Regions from separate parts of the Burkholderia sp. THE68 genome, predicted to be linked through region 2. Evidence: predicted binding sites of a transcription regulator. Region 2 holds the regulator's gene; the other holds the start of a gene.
The links. Region 2 encodes LexA, which represses DNA repair genes until DNA is damaged. Its sites were predicted from a motif close to ACTGTATNNNNATACAGT; they were not measured.

Region 1 (10,093 bases), on a different replicon from region 2:
GCGAGATAGACGATCAGATTGCGTTCGCCCTGGCTCTCGAGCGCCGCGACCGGCTCGCGCTGCGTCATGCGATAGCCGAGTTCCTGCGCGGCGCGCAGCACCTTGTCGCGCGTGGTGTCGGAGAACTTCGCGCCGCTTGCGTTGTTCAGCACGAGCGAGACCGTCGATTGCGAGACTCCGGTGAGTTTCGCGATGTCGGTCATCGTCGGGCGGCGTTGGGTGGTTTTTTTCATTTTGCGGAGTGCGTCGGGCGGCTGGACGCCACGCATACGAAGCGTGGCGGGCCGCGAAAATCTGCCACTAATATTAGTGATGAACCGCGCAGAAAGCACGTGTTTATTGGGCATTTCGACTCAGGGTTTTCACCGGTTATTACTAATAATATTGACGAATGGATTACGTGCATGCGATTCTGTCCCCGGACTCGCGACGAGGAGACGGCGCATGGGCAGGTACGACGAGGGCACGCGAGACGCGCTTGCCGAAGCGTTCGAACGAGACGGTTTCGTGCTGCTGCGCGACCATTTCCCGCGCGCGACGCTCGAAGCCTGGCGCAATGCATTTGCGCCGCTCTTGCAACCGCATGTGGATGCAGCGCGCGCAGCTGCCACGAGCGGCAATCGCGGACCGGGCCGCTATTACGTCACGCTGCCGTTCGAGGGCGAGTTCGCGGACCCATCGATCTTTTGCGATGCGGACATCGTCGGTATCGTGGAGCGCGTGGCCGGGCGCGATCCGGTGATGTGCCAGCTCGCCACCGATACGCCCGTGCACGGCTCCGAATATCAGGACTGGCATCGCGACACGCCGCCGCTGTTCGACGATGCGCCCGAAACGCCTTCGTTCCAGCTCGCGGTGAATTTCCCGCTGGTCGATGTCGATGATCGCAACGGTCCGCTCGAAACGACGCGCGGCACGCATCGCATGTCGCGCGACGACGCGTATGCCGGCCTGGAAGCGGGGCGCTTTGCCGCCGAACGCGTGCCGATGAACCTCGGTGACGTGATGATTCGCGATGTGCGCGGCCTGCATCGCGGCACGCCGAACCTGGACGGAGAGCCGCGTCCGATGGTCGTGATCGGCTATAGCCGCGCGTGGTATTTCCGGCCGGAGGTGCATATCGACGTGCCGCGCGACGTGTTCGCCGCATTGCCCGCGCGCGCACGGCGTCTGTTGCGCTTCAATCCACTCGTCGAGGCGACGGCGCGCACGTTCGACGAAAATTACCGGCAGTTCGCATATTGAGCGCCGCACTGTCCGAAGCGTTCGTCGAGCTGCGTCATGGCGCGCGCCGCGTGCTGCTCGCGCCGCATGTCGGCGGCGCGATCGCGGCGTTCGACGAACTGCGCGATGGCCGCGTGATCGACTGGCTGCGTCCCGCTACGCCCGCCGCGCTGGCCGCGCGCGATCCGCTCGGCATGGCGAGCTTTCCGCTCTTGCCGTATTGCAATCGTATCCGCGACGCGCGCTTCATGTTCGACGGCGCGCTCGTCGATCTTTCCGATGACGGCAACGGTTTCGCCCACGCGCTGCACGGCAACGCGTGGCGTCTGGGCTGGCGCGTGGAGGAAGTCTCGGCTTCGCGGGCGCGCTTGCACCTGCTGCACGAGCCTTCGCGTGAAGCGGCGCGGCACTGGCCATTCGCTTATGAAGCGACGCAGGACATCGCGCTCGATGCGGACACACTGAGCGTCACGATGTCCGCGCGCAATCTGGCCGATCGGCCGATGCCGTTCGGCATGGGCCATCACCCCTACTATCCGCGCACGCGAAACACGCGCGTGCATGCGCGCGTCGCCGCGATGTGGCACAGCACGCCGGATCTGCTGCCGACGCACGCGGGTCCGCATCCGTGCATCGATGCGATGGCGTCCAGCGATGGCATGTCCGCCGATGCGTTCGATCTCGACAATAACTTCGCCGGCTGGTCGCGCACGGCGACGATCGCGTGGCCCGACGAAGGCCGCGCGATCACGTTGAGCGCCAACGCGCCGTTCGATCACATGGTGGTGTACGCGCCCTCTGCGCATCCCGGGCTGCTTTGCGTGGAGCCGGTGAGCAACGTGGCGGACTGGGTGAATCTGGATGTGGCGCGCGCGCTGAAGGGCGGCGAGGTGCTGGAGCCGGGCGAGTCGGTCAGCGCGACGTTCGCGTGGACGACCCGCATCGGGTAATGCGTCACGAACGGCGCTTGCGCACGCCCGCGACGCAAAGCCTTTGACCGATCATTGACCGAAGAAGATGTCGCAGCGCGGTGCGTCGCCGCAGCCGCCCTGACGGCGGCCGCTCGCGGATGCGCTCGCGCCTGCCGACATGCCGCCGTATGCCGATTCATCGGCTTGCGGCGCGGGCATCGCAGCAGTCTGCGACTGATCGGGCGTGGCCTGCGACATATACATCGGGCGCATCGTCTGTACGGTTTGCTGCGCGTCCGCGGGCATGCCCTGAGCGTGCGCCGCGCCGATGCTGCCGACCGTGGTCACGAGCGCGCACGCAGCCATCATCGCGAAGAATTGCGGTTTGGTTTTCGCCTTCATGTTCCAGCTCCTTGAAACGAATGCACAAGCAGCCGGGAACACGATTCTCGGACTCCTTGCAGCTTTGTCGATGGACGGGATCGAGCGCAGCGGCAAAACGGCCGAAACGAGTACTCGCCCGGCGCGATGGATAGCGCTCAGGCACTACAGTACGGTGATGAAGGAGCGGGAGAAATCCCTATCTGGCAGGGATACTTCGGAGGGGATCGAAAAGCGCGCGCGGGCTTTCGCAAAGCCCGCGCGCGCTGACAACGACGTCAATACGTCTTGGCCGCGCCGCCGCCCGACGTGCCCGAATCGGAACCGCCCGAGCTGCTCTTCTTGTTCTTGTGCATCTTGTTGCTTTGCGACGAGCCCATCGTATTCGCGCCCGATGCGCCCGATGTCGAGCCCGTCACGCCGTTGGCGTTCGGCGTACTCATGCCGGTGCCGCCTTGTCCGGCTCCGTTGCCGCCCGCTGAACCGCCGCCTGCTCCACCGCCTGCGCCCTGCGCGAACGCCGCGCCCGACAGACTCAGAATCATGGCCGAAACAAGCAGGCTTCTCTTTGCGTTCTTCATGGTGTCCTCCCGTTGATCGATAGTCTCGATGCGTGCCGCCTCGCGAAATGCTGGCCGCCGCCGTCTTTCTTGCGCAATCGCCATGCCGTGGGAGAGCGACCGGGCAGGCGCGAAGTGTGCGCAATAACAAAACGTTTGACTTAGCGACTCACCGTGAATACTGTATAAACATACAGTACAATCGTAAAGATGGATCTCTCCGAAAAGCTCGAAATCCTCGCCGACGCCGCCAAGTACGACGCGTCATGCGCGAGCGGCGGCTCGCCGAAACGCGAGTCGCGCGGCATCGACGGCCTTGGCGCCAGCACCGGTTCGGGCATCTGCCACAGCTTCACGCCCGACGGCCGGTGCGTCTCGCTGCTCAAGATTCTTTTGACGAACTTTTGTCTCTACGACTGCCGTTACTGCATCAACCGCCGCTCCAGCAACGTGCCGCGCGCCCGCTTCACGCCCGAGGAAGTCGTGAATCTCACGCTGGATTTTTATCGCCGCAATTACATCGACGGCCTGTTTCTCAGTTCCGGCGTGATTCGTTCGTCGAACTACACGATGGAACAGCTCGTTCTCGTCGCGAAATTGCTGCGCGAAAAGCACCAGTTTCGCGGCTATATCCATCTGAAGACGATTCCCGATGCCGATCCCGGTCTCATCGCGCAGGCTGGCCGCTACGCCGACCGTCTGAGCGTGAACATAGAATTGCCGACGGAAATCAGCCTCGAACGTCTCGCGCCGGAAAAAAGCGGCCGCACGATCAAGCTGGCGATGGGCAACATCCGGGTCGCGCGCGAGGAATCCGAAGCGGAACCGCGCGCGCCGAAATTCGCGCCGGCGGGGCAGAGCACGCAGATGATCGTCGGCGCCGATGAAACCGACGACCGCACCATCCTCGGCACCGCTGAAACGCTCTACGGCTCCTATCAACTGAAGCGCGTTTATTACTCGGCCTTCAGCCCGATTCCCGACAGCCCCTCGGGCGTGCCGTCGAAGGCGCCGCCGCTCTTGCGCGAACATCGCCTGTATCAGGCGGATTTTCTGATGCGCGGCTACGGTTTCGCCGCGTCGGAACTGCTCGGCGATGCCGGCAATCTGCCGCTCGACGTCGATCCGAAACTCGCCTGGGCGCTCGCGAATCGGGACCGCTTTCCGGTCGATCTGAACGTCGCGCCCGCGCGCACGATCGCGCGTGTGCCGGGCATCGGCATGCGCAACGCCAAGCGCATTGTCGAATTGCGGCGCGCGCGGCGCGTGCGTTATCAGGATCTCGTGCGGCTGCGCTGCAGCATGGACAAGGTGAAGCCGTTCGTCGTCGTGGCGGATTATCGGCCGCCGCTGTCCGAAGCGCCGTCGGACAATCTGCGGCGCGCGCTCGCGACGGAGCCGGTGCAGCTGTCGCTCCTCTGATGCACCTCATCGCCATCGACGACGATTTCGACGCCTGGCGCGCCGCCGCGCTCGACGCGCTCGCGCAAGGACTCGCGCCCGAATCGGTCGACTGGCGCACGTCGCAGGTCGAGCCCGCCTTGTTCGATGAAGCCGCGCCATCGGCGAAGGTGGCGGAAGCGCCGCAAATCCGCGTATCGCGGGAACTCGCATCGCTGCTGAAAGACGCCGCGCATTTTCGCGACGCGCGCCGCTGGGGCTTTCTCTATCGCGTGCTGTGGCGCTGGTCGCGGGGCGATCGCGCGGTTGCATCGGCCGCCGATGAAGACGGCGCGCGCCTCTACAAAATGGCCAAGGCGGTGCGACGCGCGCAGCACGACATGATCGCGTACGTGCGCTTTCGCCAGCGCGACGCCTCGCTCGGCGCGCCCGAGTATGTCGCCTGGTACGAGCCCGATCACGACGTGCTCGCCTGGGGCGCGGACCATTTCGCGGCGCGCATGGGACGCTCGACCTGGCTGATCGCGACGCCCGATGGCGCGGCGATGTTCGACGGCGCGCGCCTGAAACTGGAGCGCCGCCGCGCGCTCGCATCGGAACACGCGGTCGATACGCCCGACGCCGCCGAAGCGCTCTGGATGACCTATTACCGCAGCATCTTCAACCCGGCGCGGCTGAACGAATCCGCGCTCGAACAACACATGCCGGTGCGTTTCTGGAAGGGGCTGCCGGAAGGCGCGCTGATTCCGAAGCTCGTCAGCGATGCGCGCGGCGGGGCGCGGCGCGTCGCGCAGGCGAAGAGCGTCGGCGCGCTCGGCGGCAAGGCGGTGCAGGTGGAAGCGGAGGAGGCCCAGCCCGAACGCGACGCCCCCACGTCACTCGACACCTGCCGCCGCTGCGATCTGTGGCGCAACGCGACGCAGGCGGTGCGTGGCGCGGGTCCGGCGGATGCCCGCATCATGCTGCTCGGCGAACAGCCCGGCGATCAGGAGGATCTGAAGGGCGAGCCGTTCGTCGGCCCGGCGGGGCAATTGCTCGACGACGCCATGCGACAGGCCGGCGTGCCGCGCGAGCAGGTGTATCTGACCAACGCGGTGAAGCATTTCAAGTGGGAGCCGCGCGGCAAGCGGCGGCTGCACAAGACGCCGGCGCAGCAGGAAGTCGAAGCGTGCTCGTACTGGCTCGAACAGGAACTGCATGACGTCGGCGCGCGCGTGATCGTCACGCTCGGCGCGACCGCGCTCGCGGCGCTGTTCGGCCGTCGCGCGACGTTATCGGCGCATGTCGGGCGCGTCGTGCCGTATCGCGACAAGTTTGTCGTCGCGACGTATCACCCTTCGTACGCGCTGCGGCAGAACGACGAAGCCGCGCGGGATCGAACCGTCGCGGCGATCGTCGAGGCGCTCGGGCGAGCGCGCGAACTCATCGGCGGATAGCTTCAGAAGGCCGCGCGAATCACGCCGCCGTCCGCGCGCAACGCCGCGCCGTTGGTCGCCGAGGACAACTCCGAGCACACGAAAGCCACCATGCTGGCGATTTCCTCGGGCGTGATGAAGCGCTTGAGAATCGAGGTCGGGCGCGCTTCCTCGAAGAACTGCTGCTCGAACTCGTGAAAGCTTTTTCCGCCAGAGAGCTTCTCGACGAACTCGGTGACGCCCTCGGAACTCGTCGGACCCGGCAACACCGAATTGACCGTGACGCCCGTGCCCGTGCAGGTCTCCGCGAGGCCGCGCGCGAGCGAAATCTGCGCCGATTTCGTCATGCCGTAGTGAATCATCTCGACGGGAATCTGCACGCCGCTCTCGCTGCTGATGAACACCACACGGCCCCAGTTCTTCTCCTTCATCTTCGGCAGATAGGCGCGCGAGAGCCGCACGCCCGACATCACGTTGGCATTGAAAAAGCGCAGCCATTCGTCGTCGGGAATCTCTTCGAACGGCTTCGGATCGAAGATGCCCATGTTGTTCACGAGGATATCGACGTGCGGGAAGCGCTGCACGAGCGCGTCGACCTGCGCGGCATCGGAGACGTCGCCGGCAAAGCCTTCGGCCTGCGCGCCCGGCGCGAGTTCGCGCAGTTTCGCGAGCGCGGTATCGACCGACCCCTGCGAGCGGCCGTTGACGATCACGCGCGCGCCCTCGCGCGCCAGCGCCACCGCGATGGCGTGACCAATGCCCTTGGTCGAGCCGGACACCAGCGCGAGCTTGTTACCGATCTTCAGATCCATCTCTGCTCCTTGGCAAGTTTGCGGAGTGCGCCGACGACCTGCGCGACGCGTGCCGGACATGGTAACCACAAGCGGCGTGTTCTGCAGCCGGCCTGCCGCGCCGCGAAATCACCCGCTGAAGCCTTGTCCCACGGGCCTTCCGCGCCCGTGAAATCGCGCGACATAAATGCTCGATGGCCTGCCGCGCGGCCATCCTCCATAGTTGCGTCTGCGTGATCGGGAACCCAGCGAGACCCGAACAACAACGAGAACCGACAGCCGACTCACGCATCCACGAATTCGACCATTCACGATTCCCGGCGCGGCCGGTACGGAGATGCAACATGTCCAGCTCGATCAAATTCTCGTCGTTCAGTTCGATCATCAACAAGGCGCGCGGCGCGGCGCTCGCCGGACTCGTCGTCGGCACGGCGCTGCTGGCGGGCTGCGCGAGCAACCCCGCACAGGCCGCCAGCCAGTTCAACCAGTACGGCGGCCAGTCCGTGCAGACCGTCGCGGCCGCGCCCGCCCTGCGCCCGGACACGATCTACGTCTACGCTTTCGCCAGCGACGCCAGCGAAGTCAAGCTCGACAATCACGGCATGATCTCGAAGATCGGCGCGGCGATGTCCGGTGACTCGCAGGCGCAGAAGCAAGCGCAGGACGCCGTCGCGGCGCGCGAGGAAGTCGCGAACGAGATCGTCGCCAAACTTCAGTCGATGGGCCTCCCCGCCGTCCGCGCCGACGTGCCGCCGCCGGAAGACCGGAGCGTGCTGGTCGTCCAGGGCAACTTCGATACGATCGATGCGGGCAATCGCCGCCGCCGCATGCTGATCGGCCTCGGCGCGGGCGAAAGCAAGGTCGGCGCGACCGTGCAGCTCGTCTTCAAGCCCGCGCATGGCGCGCCGCAGCTGCTCGAACAGTTCGACGCCAAGGCCGACAGCGGCCATGCGCCGGGCGTCGCGGAAATGGCGGGCGTCGGCGCGGCGGCGGGGCATGTGGCGAGTTCGCTCGCGGTATCGGGCGGACTGCACGCGGTATCGGAGACGAAGCACGCGGGCGTGTCGTCAGACGAGAAGCGCCTCGGCGACTCCATCGCCAAGCAGATTGCGAAGCTCGGCCAGACGCAGGGCTGGATGCCGGCGAAAAGCTGAGCCAGCATGACGCCGCGCGGTCCGGAACGTGCTTACACTGGCGATTCCGGACGAATGTTCGCCCCGCGAGGCCGCGCATGCCAACGATTGCCCTGATTGTCCTGACCGTTGTCGTGACGCTCGTCGTCGTGCTGATCATCGCGAATCTGACGAGCGGCGAGAAGAAGATCGAGCACAAGATCGAACGGCTGTACCCAAGCGACGACCCGCAGTTCGTCCGCTCGATGGGTCTGCTGCTCGGGCCACCCGTGGTCGGCGGCAACCGCTTCGAAGTGCTTCTGAACGGCGACGAGATTTTTCCGTCGATGCTGGCGGGCATCCGCTCGGCGCGGGAGACGATCACCTTCGAAACGTTCATCTACTGGTCGGGCGCGATCGGCGAGGAGGTCGCCCAGGCACTGTCCGATCAGGCGCGCGCGGGCGTCGCGGTGCATGTGCTGCTCGACTGGGTCGGCACCTCGAAAATGGACAAGCGCTATTTGCGCATGCTGCGTGAGGCGGGCGCGGAAGTCGTCCAGTATCACAAGCCGCACTGGAGCGGGCTCGGGCGCATGAACGACCGCACGCACCGCAAGCTGCTCGTGATCGACGGGCGCATCGGCTTCACGGGCGGCGTCGGGATCGCCGAGGAATGGACCGGGCACGCGCAGGACGAGAAGCACTGGCGCGACACGCATTTTCGCGTCGAAGGCGCGGCGGTCGGGCAGATGCAGGCGGTCTTCATGGACAACTGGATCAAGGCGACCGGCAACGTGCTGCACGGCCCGCGCTATTTTCCGAAGATCGAACCCGCGGGCGACGGTCTCGCGCACATGTTCAGCAGCTCGCCCTCGGGCGGCAGCGACGATATGCAGTTGATGTACCTCATGGCGATCACCGCCGCGACGCATTCCATCCATTTGTCGAGCGCGTACTTCGTGCCCGACAAGCTGACGATCAACGCGATCGTCGAAGCGGCGAAGCGCGGCGTGGCCGTGCACATCATCACGCCGGGCAAGCGCATCGACACGCACACGGTGCGCGAGGCGTCGCGCGCGTGCTGGGGCGATCTGCTCGCGGCGGGCGTCGAAATCTACGAGTATCAGCCGACGATGTTCCACTGCAAGCTCATCGTCGTCGACGAATATCTCGTGTCGGTCGGTTCCACCAATTTCGACAGCCGCTCGTTCAAGCTGAACGACGAGGCCAACCTCAACATCTACGACCGGGATTTCGCGCGCCGCCAGACCGCGATTTTCGCCGACGACGTCGCCCACGCGAAACGCATCACGCTCGACGACTGGCGCCGTCGTCCGCTCACCGAAAAGCTGCTGGAACGCATCGTCGCGCTGCTCGATTCGCAACTTTGACGCGCGGGCGGCGCGCGTTGCGAGTATTTCTCATTTGGAGTCTAAAGATTGCCGGACCCCGGCCGATAAGACGCTCACGCAAATAAGTCTTCGGCTAACTGGCACTTATGCACGGCACCTACAACTTCTGGCTGGTTGCGGCATCGCTGGTTGTCGCGACGCTCGCTTCCTTTACCGCGCTCGATATTTCGGGGCGCATCACTATGCTCGCGCATTCGCGCACTCGGCACATCTGGCTGGCGGGGGGCGCGGCGTCGATGGGCATCGGCATCTGGTCGATGCATTTCATCGGCGTGCTCGCCTTCGAGCTGCCGATTCCACTCGGCTATGACTTCAAGATCACCGCCGGGTCGCTCGGTATCGCGGTGCTCGTATCGTTTTTCGCGCTCCATGTCATCACAAGCAAGCGGCTGACGGCACGCCGGCTCGTCGCGAGCAGCGTGCTGATGGGCGCGGGCATCGCCGCGATGCATTACACCGGCGACGCCGCGATGCGGATGCGGCCCGCGATCCAGTACGATCCGCGCCTGTTCGCCGCGTCGATCGCGATTGCCGTGGTCGCGTCGGGCGCGGCGCTGTGGATCGCGCATACGCTGTCGGACGCGAAGCAGATGAACGTGCTCGCGAAGCGCCTGGTGTCGGCGCTGGTGATGGGCATTGCGATCACCGGCATGCATTACACCGGCAACGCGGCGGCGAACTTTCTGCCGGGCTCGATCTGCGGCGCGGCGAACGACGTCGACGCGAACTGGCTTGCCACGACCGTCGTGCTGTTCACGCTGGCGATCCTGATCATCACGCTCGTGCTGTCGCGCTTCGACGCGCGCACGGCGTTGCTGGCCGGTTCCGTCTCGCGGCTGAACGGCCAGATCGTGCGGATGGCGACCTTCGACACGCTCACGGATCT
Region 2 (10,093 bases):
TCACGCGCCGGAAAATCTGCCAGCCCGACGCGCCGAGCACATGGGCCGCTTCCTCTTCGTCGTTGCCCTGCGCCTGCATCAGCGGAATCAGCTCGCGCGCGACGAACGGGAACGTCACGAAGATCGTCGCGAGCACGATGCCCGGCACCGCGAAGATGATCTGCACGTCGTGCGCGGCGAGCCACGGGCCGAACCAGCCCTGCGCGCCGAACATCAGCACGTAGATGAGACCCGAGATCACCGGCGACACGGAGAACGGCAGATCGATCAGCGTGGTCAGGAGCGCCTTGCCGCGAAACTCGAACTTCGCGATGGCCCACGACGCCGCCAGCCCGAACACCACATTCAGCGGCACGGCAATCGCGGCGGTCATGAGCGTCAGCTTGATGGCCGACCACGCATCCGGGTCCTTCAGCGACTCGAAATAATAGTCGATGCCTTTCGCGAACGCCTGCACGAACACGGCGACGAGCGGCACGACGAGAAAGAGCGCCAGGAACACGAGCGCGATGCCCGTCAGCAGCCAGCGCACTGCGCGCGGCTCGGTGACCGGATTGAGGCTGTTCTCGTGCATGCGCGCGGCGGCGTTCACCGGCAACGCCTTGCTGTTTGGCGTGCTCATGCGCGACCTCCGCCCTGATGTCCGACATGCAGCGAGGGGCCGACCGCGACGGCAGGCGCCGCGCCCGTCTTGCTGGTGCGCCGCTGCAGGAACCATTGCAGCGTATTGATGAGCAGCAGCATCAGGAACGACACGCACAGCATCACCACGGCGAGCGCGGTTGCGCCGGCGTAGTCGTACTGTTCGAGCTTCGTGATGATGAGCAGCGACGTGATCTCCGATTTCATCGGCACATTGCCTGCGATGAAGATGACCGAGCCGTACTCGCCGAGCGCGCGCGCGAACGCGAGCGCGAAGCCGGTCAAAAGCGCGGGAAAGAGCGAAGGCAGCACGACGCGGCGAAACGTGAGCCAGCGCGTCGCGCCGAGGCACGCGGCGGCTTCTTCCTGTTCGCGCTCGAAGTCTTCGAGCACTGGCTGGACAGTACGCACGACGAACGGCAAGCCGATGAACGTCAGCGCGACGAGCACACCGAGCGGCGTGAACGCGACCTTGATGCCGAGCGGCGCGAGAAACTGCCCGATCCAGCCGTTACCCGCATAGACCGCCGCGAGCGAGATGCCGGCGACCGAGGTCGGCAGCGCAAACGGCAAATCGACGATCGCGTCGACGATGCGCTTGAACGGAAACGTGTAGCGCACGAGCACCCACGCGACCAGAAAACCGAACACCGCGTTGATGAGCGCGCCGCCGAGCGCCGCGCTGAACGTCAGCCGGTAAGACGCCAGCACGCGCGGCGAAGTCACCGCGCGCACGAACTGCGCCCAGTCGAGCGTCGCGGTCTTCGCGAAGGTGGCGGCAAGCGGAATCAGCACCACGAGGCTTAAGTACGCCACCGTGATGCCGAGCGTCAGGCCGAACCCGGGAAGCGCGCTCGGCTTCTTGAATGTGAGGGTCGTCATCCTTGATTGATCCTTGGTTGCGCGCCGGGGTCGGGCACGCGTTGCTGCTTCGGGCGCGCGGCGTCATTGACGCGCCGCTGCGCCCACTTCTTGCGCTTCTTCTGCTTATTGCGGTTGATAGATCGAATCGAACACGCCGCCGTCGGCGAAGTGCGTCTTTTGCGCCTTGGTCCAGCCGCCGAACGTGTCGTCGATGGTGTAGAGCTTCAGCTTCGGAAACTGCTTCGTGAGTTCGGCGGGCACCTTGTCCGAACGCGGCCGATAGAAGTTGCGCGCGGCGATGGTCTGTCCTTCGTCGCTATACAGATACTTGAGATAGGCTTCGGCGAGCTTGCGCGTGCCGTGCTTGTCGACGACCTTGTCGACTACCGCGACCGGCGGCTCGGCCAGAATGCTCACCGTCGGCACCACGATCTCGAACTTGTCCGTGCCGAACTCCTTCACCGAGAGAAACGCCTCGTTTTCCCACGCGATCAGTACGTCGCCCTGGCCGCGCTGCACGAAGCTCGTCGTGGCGCCGCGCGCGCCGGAATCGAGCACGCCGGCGTTCTTGTAGAGCTTGGTCACGAAATCCTTGGCGGTCTGCTCGTTGCCGCCCGGCTTGTGCTGCGCGTAGGCCCACGCAGCCAGATAGTTCCAGCGCGCGCCGCCCGAGGTCTTCGGGTTCGGCGTGACGATCGACACGCCCGGCTTGGCCAGATCGTCCCAGTCCTTGATGTGCTTCGGATTGCCCTTGCGCACGAGAAACACGATCGTCGACGTGTACGGCGATGCGTTGTCCGGCAGGCGCTTCTGCCAGTCCGCGTTGACGAGGCCCTTGGAAGCGAGCGCATCGATGTCATAGGCGAGCGCGAGCGTCACGACGTCCGCCTGCAGGCCGTCGAGCACCGCGCGCGCCTGTCCGCCCGAGCCGCCGTGCGACTGCTTGAAGGTCACCGTCTCGCCCGTATCGGCCTTCCACTTCTTCGCGAACGCCTGATTGAAGTCCTGATACAACTCGCGGGTCGGGTCGTAGGAGACATTCAGAAACGACGTCTGCGCGTGCGCGGACGCGACCATGCCGAAGCTCGCGGCCGTCAGCGCCGCTGCCGCGAACAGACGCCGCGCGCCCTTGCCTAATCCCAGTGTGATGCTTTGCATTCCCCGTTCTCCGTCTTATCGAATTGACGGAATCAGTCTAACGAGGCGTCTATATGAATGAAAATAATCGTTATTCACTTTTTTATACGAAAAACTGCTAAGAAGCATATTCCTGGATGGAAAAAGGGCGCGCGCCCGGCAACCGACTGTTTCGCAGGCTGGCGGGCACGAACTTAAAGTAAAGCTTGAAAAGCGCGAAATACTGTATAAAAATACAGTCACCTGTCCATTCATACAGTGCATCCGGGACCTGAGCCAGTGACCAAGACATCCAAACTTACCGCGCGGCAACAGCAGGTGTTCGAGCTCATCCAGCGTGCGATCGACCGCACCGGCTTCCCGCCTACGCGCGCCGAGATTGCGGCCGAGCTGGGTTTCAGCTCGGCGAATTCCGCCGAGGAACACCTTCGGGCGCTGGCGCGCAAGGGCGTGATCGAGCTGGCGGCGGGTTCGTCGCGCGGCATCCGGCTGCTCGGCGATGCATCGCGCATCGACCGCTCCGAGGAGTTGCCGCACCAGTTCACGCTGCCGCATCAGAGCATCATGCAACTGTCGCTGCCGCTCGTCGGGCGGGTCGCGGCAGGTAGCCCGATCCTCGCGCAGGAGCACATCTCGCAGCACTACTCGTGCGATCCCGCGCTGTTCTCTGACAAGCCCGACTATCTGTTGAAAGTGCGCGGGCTGTCGATGCGCGACGCGGGCATCCTCGATGGCGACCTGCTCGCCGTGCAGAAGCGCAACGAAGCGAAGGACGGACAGATCGTCGTCGCGCGTCTGGGCGACGACGTCACGGTGAAACGCTGGAAGCGCCGTCCCGACGGCGTCGAACTGATCGCCGAGAACCCGGATTACGAAAACATTTTCGTGCGCTCCGGCAACAGCGATTTCGCGCTCGAAGGCATCGCCGTCGGACTGATCCGCTCGGGCGAGTTCTGACGGCGCGCCGCGCGGGCGGCGAGGCGCGAAAGTCGAAGACAGATTGCACGAGATTTTCGCAACGGGACGGAAAATGTCCCGTTCAAATATCAAGATAGCCTCACCAACCGCTTCAACGTCCGTCCAGGGCGTCCCAAACACAACAAGCATGACGGCCATCGTTCCGGTGCGCCGCGGTGCATCCTATCGTCTGGAGAGTCATCATGGAACGTTTTGCCCGTCTGCTGCCCTTCCGTCAGTTCGGCCGCTTGCGTCATCTGCGCGCGCTGATCACGTGCGGCACGCCGCGCGCCGAATCCGCGCCCGATCTCTTCGACGAAATGCCCGCGTTGCCGTCGCGCCAGCCGGCTTTTGCGCGCGTGTCGCTGAGCAGCACGGTGCATGCGGAACCCGAACAGCGCGCGCCGGTGCGGGTGTATCGCGGACAATCGAGGGTGATTCTGGTCGGCAAGATCGACGAAGTGTCGCGCATGATCGACCGCTGTATCGCCGAGGAAGACGCGGGGCTGACGGGAGGCATCCTCGCCTGATATTGCGGCGAACCGCACGCCGAACGTGAATTTCCGGGATATAAACCGCCTGCGCGCTGTCAATCCCGGATTCACGTTCCGCAAACGAGGCTTCGCCGTCGCATGTCCCGCACTACCCGTTCTGTCGTTGCCGCGCTCGTCGTCCTGATACTCGTCGCGGCGCTCGGTTTCATCTATGCGTCACCTTACATCGCACTGGACCGCGTGAAGCGCGCGGCCGATGCGCGCGACGCGCAGACAGTCAATCAATACGTCGATTTTCCCGCGTTGCGCGCGAGTCTCAAGGAACAGGTCGCCGCGCTGCTGACGCGGCGTGTCGATATCCAGAAAAGCGGCAATCCGCTCGCGATCATCGGAGCGATGATCGGCGCGGCGCTCGTCGGTCCGCTGGTCGATTCTTACGCAACCCCGGACGGCGTCGCGGCCATTCTGAACGGCATTCCACCGCGCGGCGATCCGGGAGAACGTCCGCCACAGGCGGGCAATGGCGGCGCATCGGCAAGTGCCGCGGACGCGCCCGCATCCGCTGTCACGGCCGCGCAGCCAGCGCCGAAAGCGCCGCCGCAGACCACGGCGGGCTACCGAAGCCTGAACACGTTCGTCGTCACGTATCAGCACGGCGCCGGCGATGCGCGTTACTCGGCGATTTTCCGCCGCGACGGACTCGTGTCGTGGAAGCTCGTCGCGGTCGATCTCAACGGCTGATCCGTCGAGCGCCCACGCTCAGGCGCCGGCTTCGGCCTTGACCGGTTTCGCCGCGTAAGCCGCTTCGTCTTCGGCTTCCGCCGATTCACCCGCCTGACACACGGCAACGAGAATGCTGCATTTCACGCGATCGAGCAGCGGCGTGTTGCCTGCGCCCATCCACCAGCGCGCAAGTCCGCTGCGGCACCGATGCCCGACCACGACGAGATCGACCTGCAGGCTTTCCGCGAGCGCCGCGATTTCGTCGATCGGATGGCCGAACGCGAAATGCCCCTGCGCCTGAAGACCGCGTTCGCGCAGCCATTCCACGCCTTCCTGCAGGATGTCGCGCGCGGCCTCTTCGAAGCGTCCGCAGGCCATATCGGTTAGCAGTCCGGCGCTCTGCGCGATGCTGGAGCGCATGTCGACCACCGCGAGGACGTGCGTCTCGGCATTCAGATCCAGCGCGAGATTCGCGCCTTGCCGCAATGCCTTGCGACCCTCTCTGGAGCCGTCATAGCACAGCAGGATTTTTCGATAGCTATCCATCGTGACCTCCCTGGCCAACTTGCCCGTCGCGCTCCGTTCGATGCGAAGCGTAGCGCGATTTACCTGCGGCGTTTCTTCATCATGGTGTGTCGCCCCATACGTGGCAACGCTGGAAAACGCTAACCGCCGCGAACGTGCTAGCTCGCACCGTGCCAGAACCCCGGGCGCACCGGCGGACAAGCCTCTGGCACTTTCGGCCGGAACCGGTTCGACACCTTCCCGCACAGCTTTGACTCGCGTTCGCCGCATGCGGTTGCAAGCGACGCGCTGCCTTGGTGCAATGGATTACACTAGCCCGCTGGATTTCCCTTACGCGATTTTCCTGCGGCACGAATGCATGACTGATCAAACATCACGCGAGTCCGATGAAAGCGGCGCGCCACCCGCCATCGAGTTCAACGAAGTAAGGAAACACTACGGCGATCGCACTGTCGTCGACGGTCTCTCGTTCGATGTGCGCCCCGGCGAATGCTTCGGACTGCTCGGCCCGAACGGCGCGGGCAAGACGACGACACTCAAGATGCTGCTCGGCATCACCTCGCCCGACAGCGGCGCGATCCGGCTCGTCGGCGAGCCGGTGCCCGCTCGCGCCCGTTTCGCGCGCGAGCGCGTGGGCGTCGTGCCGCAGTTCGACAATCTCGATCCCGATTTCACGGTGCGCGAGAACCTGACCGTGTTCGGCCGCTACTTCGGCCTGACGGGCGCGCGCATGGACGCGCTCGTGCCGTCGCTGCTCGAATTCGCGCGGCTGGAGAGCAAGGCCGATGCGCGCGTCGGCGAACTGTCGGGCGGCATGAAACGGCGTCTCACGCTCGCGCGTGCGCTCGTCAACGATCCCGACGTCCTCGTCATGGACGAGCCGACCACCGGCCTCGATCCGCAGGCGCGGCATCTGATCTGGGAGCGCCTGCGCTCGCTGCTCGCGCGCGGCAAGACGATCCTCCTGACGACGCACTTCATGGAAGAAGCCGAACGCCTCTGCGACCGGCTGTGCGTGATCGAGGAAGGCCGCAAGATCGCCGAGGGACGGCCGCGCGATCTCATCGGATCGGTGATCGGCTCGGACGTGATCGAGATCTACGGCCCCGATCCGCAAGCCCTCGCCGCCGAGCTCGCGCCGTTGGTCGCGCGCATGGAAGTCAGCGGTGAAACGCTGTTCTGCTACGTCGACGACCCGCAGCCCGTGCATGCGCGCGTGAAGGGCCGCGCGGACGTGCGCTATCTGCATCGCCCGGCAAATCTCGAAGATGTGTTTTTGCGTCTCACCGGACGCGAGATGGTGGACTGAATCAATGGATACGCTCGATCAATCCCGCGTCGACAAAAAGCGCGCGCACAGGCCGCAGGCGCACGCGGAAAGCTTCACGCCGCTGTCCAGCGCGCTGCCCGCCAACGGCACGCACTGGATGTCGGTATGGCTGCGCAACTATCTCGTCTGGAGAAAGCTCGCGATCGCCTCGATGATCGGCAATCTCGCCGATCCGATGATCTATCTCTTCGGCCTCGGGCTGGGTCTCGGCCTGATGGTCGGACACGTCGACGGCGTGTCGTATATCGCGTTTCTCGCGGCGGGCACGGCGGCGTCGAGCGTGATGATGTCCGCGAGCTTCGAAGCGATGTACTCGGGCTTCTCGCGCATGCACGTGCAGCGCACATGGGAAGCGATCATGCACACGCCGCTCACGCTCGGCGATATCGTGCTGGGCGAGATCGTCTGGGCCGCGAGCAAATCGGTGCTGTCGGGCGTGGCGATCATGGTCGTCGCGGGCGCGCTCGGCTATGCGAGCTTTCCGTCGATGCTGATCGCGCTGCCCGTCATCGTGCTCACGGGACTCGCGTTTGCCAGCACCGCGATGGTCATCACCGCGCTCGCGCCGAGCTACGACTTCTTCATGTTCTATCAGACGCTCGCGCTCACGCCGATGCTTCTGCTCTCCGGCGTGTTCTTTCCGATCGCGCAACTGCCCGCGCTCGCGCAGCACGTCACGCAGGTGCTGCCGCTCTTTCACGCGGTCGAACTGATTCGTCCCGCGATGCTCGGCCGCCCGTTCGACGGCCTGGCCGTGCACGTGCTCGTGCTGATCGCGTATGCGGTCGTGCCGTTCTTTCTCTGCGCGTGGCTCTTCAGGCGGCGCATGATGAAGTGACAAATGACAAACGGCGATGGACTGCGAAGCCCATCGCCGTTTTCGCATCGTCGACGAAACAGCGCTACTTCGCCGGAAACTCGTGGTGCCCGCCGAAGCCGAAGCGCATCGCGGAGAGCATGCGCTCGGGGAACGATTCGGCATCGCGCGAGCGGAAGCGCGTGTAAAGCGCCGCCGACAAGACCTGCGCCGGCACCGCTTCCTCGATCGCCGCCTCGATGGTCCAGCGCCCCTCGCCGCTGTCCGCGACTTCCGTCGAGAAGCGTTCGAGCGTGCCATCGGTGGCGAGCGCGCCGGCGGTCAGATCGAGCAGCCATGACGACACCACGCTGCCGCGCCGCCATACTTCGGCGATATCCGCGAGATCGAGCGTATAGCGTTCGCCTTCCGCCAGATCCTTCGATTCCTTGTGCCTGAGGATGTGAAAGCCCTCGGCATACGCCTGCATCAAACCGTACTCGATGCCGTTGTGCACCATCTTCACGAAGTGGCCCGAGCCGACCGGTCCGCAATGCATATAGCCGTTCTCGACGCGCGCATCGCGTCCTTCGCGTCCCGGCGTGGCGGGAATATCGCCGCGTCCGGGCGCAAGCGTCGCGAGAATCGGATCGAGCCGGCGCACGACCGCTTCGTCGCCGCCGATCATCATGCAGTAGCCGCGCTCCAGTCCCCAGATGCCGCCCGAAGTGCCGACATCGACGTAATGGATGCCCTGCTCGCGCAACTGCGCGGCGCGCCGGATATCGTCCTTGTAGAAGCTGTTGCCGCCGTCGATGATCACGTCGTCTGCGCCGAGGATCTTGTGCAGATCATTCAGCGTGTCCTCGGTGATCTTGCCCGCGGGCAGCATCAGCCAGACGACGCGCGGCGCGGCCAGCTTCGCGACGAGATCGCCCAGATCCTTCGCGCCCGTCGCGCCTTCACTGGCGAGCGCCTCGGTCGCCTGCGGGTTGTGGTCGTACACGACGCACGTGTGCCCGCTGCGCATCAGACGCCTCCCGATGTTGCCGCCCATGCGTCCCAGTCCCACGATGCCGATCTGCATGATGATTCACTCCTTGCCGTTGGATTTCACGCGCGCGATCTGCTTCTTCGCTTCTTCGTAGACGCGCTCCGGCGTGAAGCCGAATTTCGTCTTGAGCGCCTTCAATGGCGCCGACGCGCCGAACGTGTGCATCACGATCTGCGATCCCAGGCGGCCGACGTAGCGATCCCAGCCGAGCGTCGCGGCCTGCTCGACGCACACGCGCGCATTCACGTCCGGCGGCAGCACCGAGTCCTTGTACGCCTGATCCTGCTTCTCGAAGATGTCCCATGACGGCATCGACACGACGCGCGCCGCGATGCCCTCGGCCTTCAGCTTCTCGTACGCCTCGACGCACAGCGACACTTCGCTGCCCGTCGCGAGCAGCAGCACTTCGGGCTTCTTGCCGCCTTCGGTATCGGCGAGCACGTACGCGCCGCGCTTCACGCCATCGGCCGATGCGTATTTCTTGCGATCGAAAGTCGGCAGCGCCTGGCGCGTCAGCACGATGCACGACGGCTCCTTCGGATGCGACAGCGCGACGCGCCACACTTCGGCCACTTCGTTCGCATCGGCGGGACGCAGCGTCGAGAGGCCCGGCACGCCGCGCAAGGAAGCCAGTTGCTCGATCGGCTGATGCGTCGGTCCATCTTCGCCGACGCCGATCGAATCGTGCGTGAACACGTAGATCACCGGCACTTCCATGATCGCGGAGAGGCGGATCGGCGGCTTCATGTAGTCGCTGAAGATCAGGAACGTCGATCCATACGGCCGCAATCCGGATAGCGCGAGGCCATTGCAGACCGCGCCCATGCCGTGCTCGCGAATGCCGAAGTGCAGGTTGCGCCCGTCGTAGCTGTCGTGTTCGAAACTGCCCGCGCCCTCGAACTTGAGGTTCGTCTTGGTCGAAGGCGACAGATCCGCCGAGCCGCCGATCAACCAGGGCAGGCGCGGCGCGATCGCGTTGAGCACCTTGCCCGACGAATCGCGCGTCGCGATGCCCTTTTCGTCCGGCTCGAAGGTGGGAATATCGGCGTCCCAGCCTTCAGGCAGCCTGTTCTGGAGCATCTGCCACGCTTCTTTCGCAAGTTCCGGATTCGACTTCTCGTAGGCGTCGAAGCGCTGCTTCCACTCGGCGTGCAGCTTCTTGCCGCGCGCGCCCATGCCGTCGGCGAAATGCTGCATGACGCCGTCGGGCACGTAAAACTGCTTGTCCTCGGGCCAGCCGTAGAACTTCTTCGCGAGCTTGATTTCTTCCTCGCCGAGCGGCTCGCCGTGCGCGCCGGACGTGTCCTGCTTGTGCGGCGCGCCCCAGCCGATGATGCTCTTCACGACGATCAGCGTCGGCTTGTCGGTGTGGGACTTCGCCTTGTTGATCGCGTCTTCGAGCGCGCTGGCGTCGTTGGCGTCGTCTACGTGCAGCGTATGCCAGTTGTAGCCGTGAAAGCGCGCTTCGACATCGTCGCTATACGCGAGGTCCGTGTGACCTTCGATCGTGATGCGGTTGCTGTCGTAGATCCAGATGAGGTTCGACAGCCGCAGATGCCCCGCGAGCGACG

Region 1: the regulator LexA is predicted to act here: its motif matches at 3,257-3,274, upstream of BTHE68_RS33960 (putative DNA modification/repair radical SAM protein).

The regions. Positions count from the first base shown of each region.
Region 1 covers NZ_AP022319.1:1,202,485-1,212,577, forward strand. Annotated here, with positions in the region: gene BTHE68_RS33935 (LacI family DNA-binding transcriptional regulator) at 1-233, opposite strand, end outside; gene BTHE68_RS33940 (phytanoyl-CoA dioxygenase family protein) at 445-1,245, shown strand; gene BTHE68_RS33945 (aldose 1-epimerase) at 1,242-2,174, shown strand; gene BTHE68_RS33950 (hypothetical protein) at 2,226-2,537, opposite strand; gene BTHE68_RS33955 (hypothetical protein) at 2,795-3,097, opposite strand; gene BTHE68_RS33960 (putative DNA modification/repair radical SAM protein) at 3,287-4,498, shown strand; gene BTHE68_RS33965 (UdgX family uracil-DNA binding protein) at 4,498-5,913, shown strand; gene BTHE68_RS33970 (SDR family NAD(P)-dependent oxidoreductase) at 5,916-6,704, opposite strand; gene BTHE68_RS33975 (DUF4410 domain-containing protein) at 7,028-7,837, shown strand; gene cls (cardiolipin synthase) at 7,915-9,186, shown strand; gene BTHE68_RS33985 (putative bifunctional diguanylate cyclase/phosphodiesterase) at 9,294-10,093, shown strand, end outside.
Region 2 covers NZ_AP022315.1:1,226,743-1,236,835, reverse strand. Annotated here, with positions in the region: gene cysW (sulfate ABC transporter permease subunit CysW) at 1-574, opposite strand, end outside; gene cysT (sulfate ABC transporter permease subunit CysT) at 619-1,524, opposite strand; gene BTHE68_RS05895 (sulfate ABC transporter substrate-binding protein) at 1,630-2,664, opposite strand; gene lexA (transcriptional repressor LexA) at 2,923-3,600, shown strand; gene BTHE68_RS05885 (hypothetical protein) at 3,804-4,130, shown strand; gene BTHE68_RS05880 (DUF2939 domain-containing protein) at 4,233-4,835, shown strand; gene BTHE68_RS05875 (universal stress protein) at 4,854-5,363, opposite strand; gene nodI (nodulation factor ABC transporter ATP-binding protein NodI) at 5,701-6,651, shown strand; gene BTHE68_RS05865 (ABC transporter permease) at 6,656-7,510, shown strand; gene gnd (phosphogluconate dehydrogenase (NAD(+)-dependent, decarboxylating)) at 7,575-8,555, opposite strand; gene tkt (transketolase) at 8,562-10,093, opposite strand, start outside.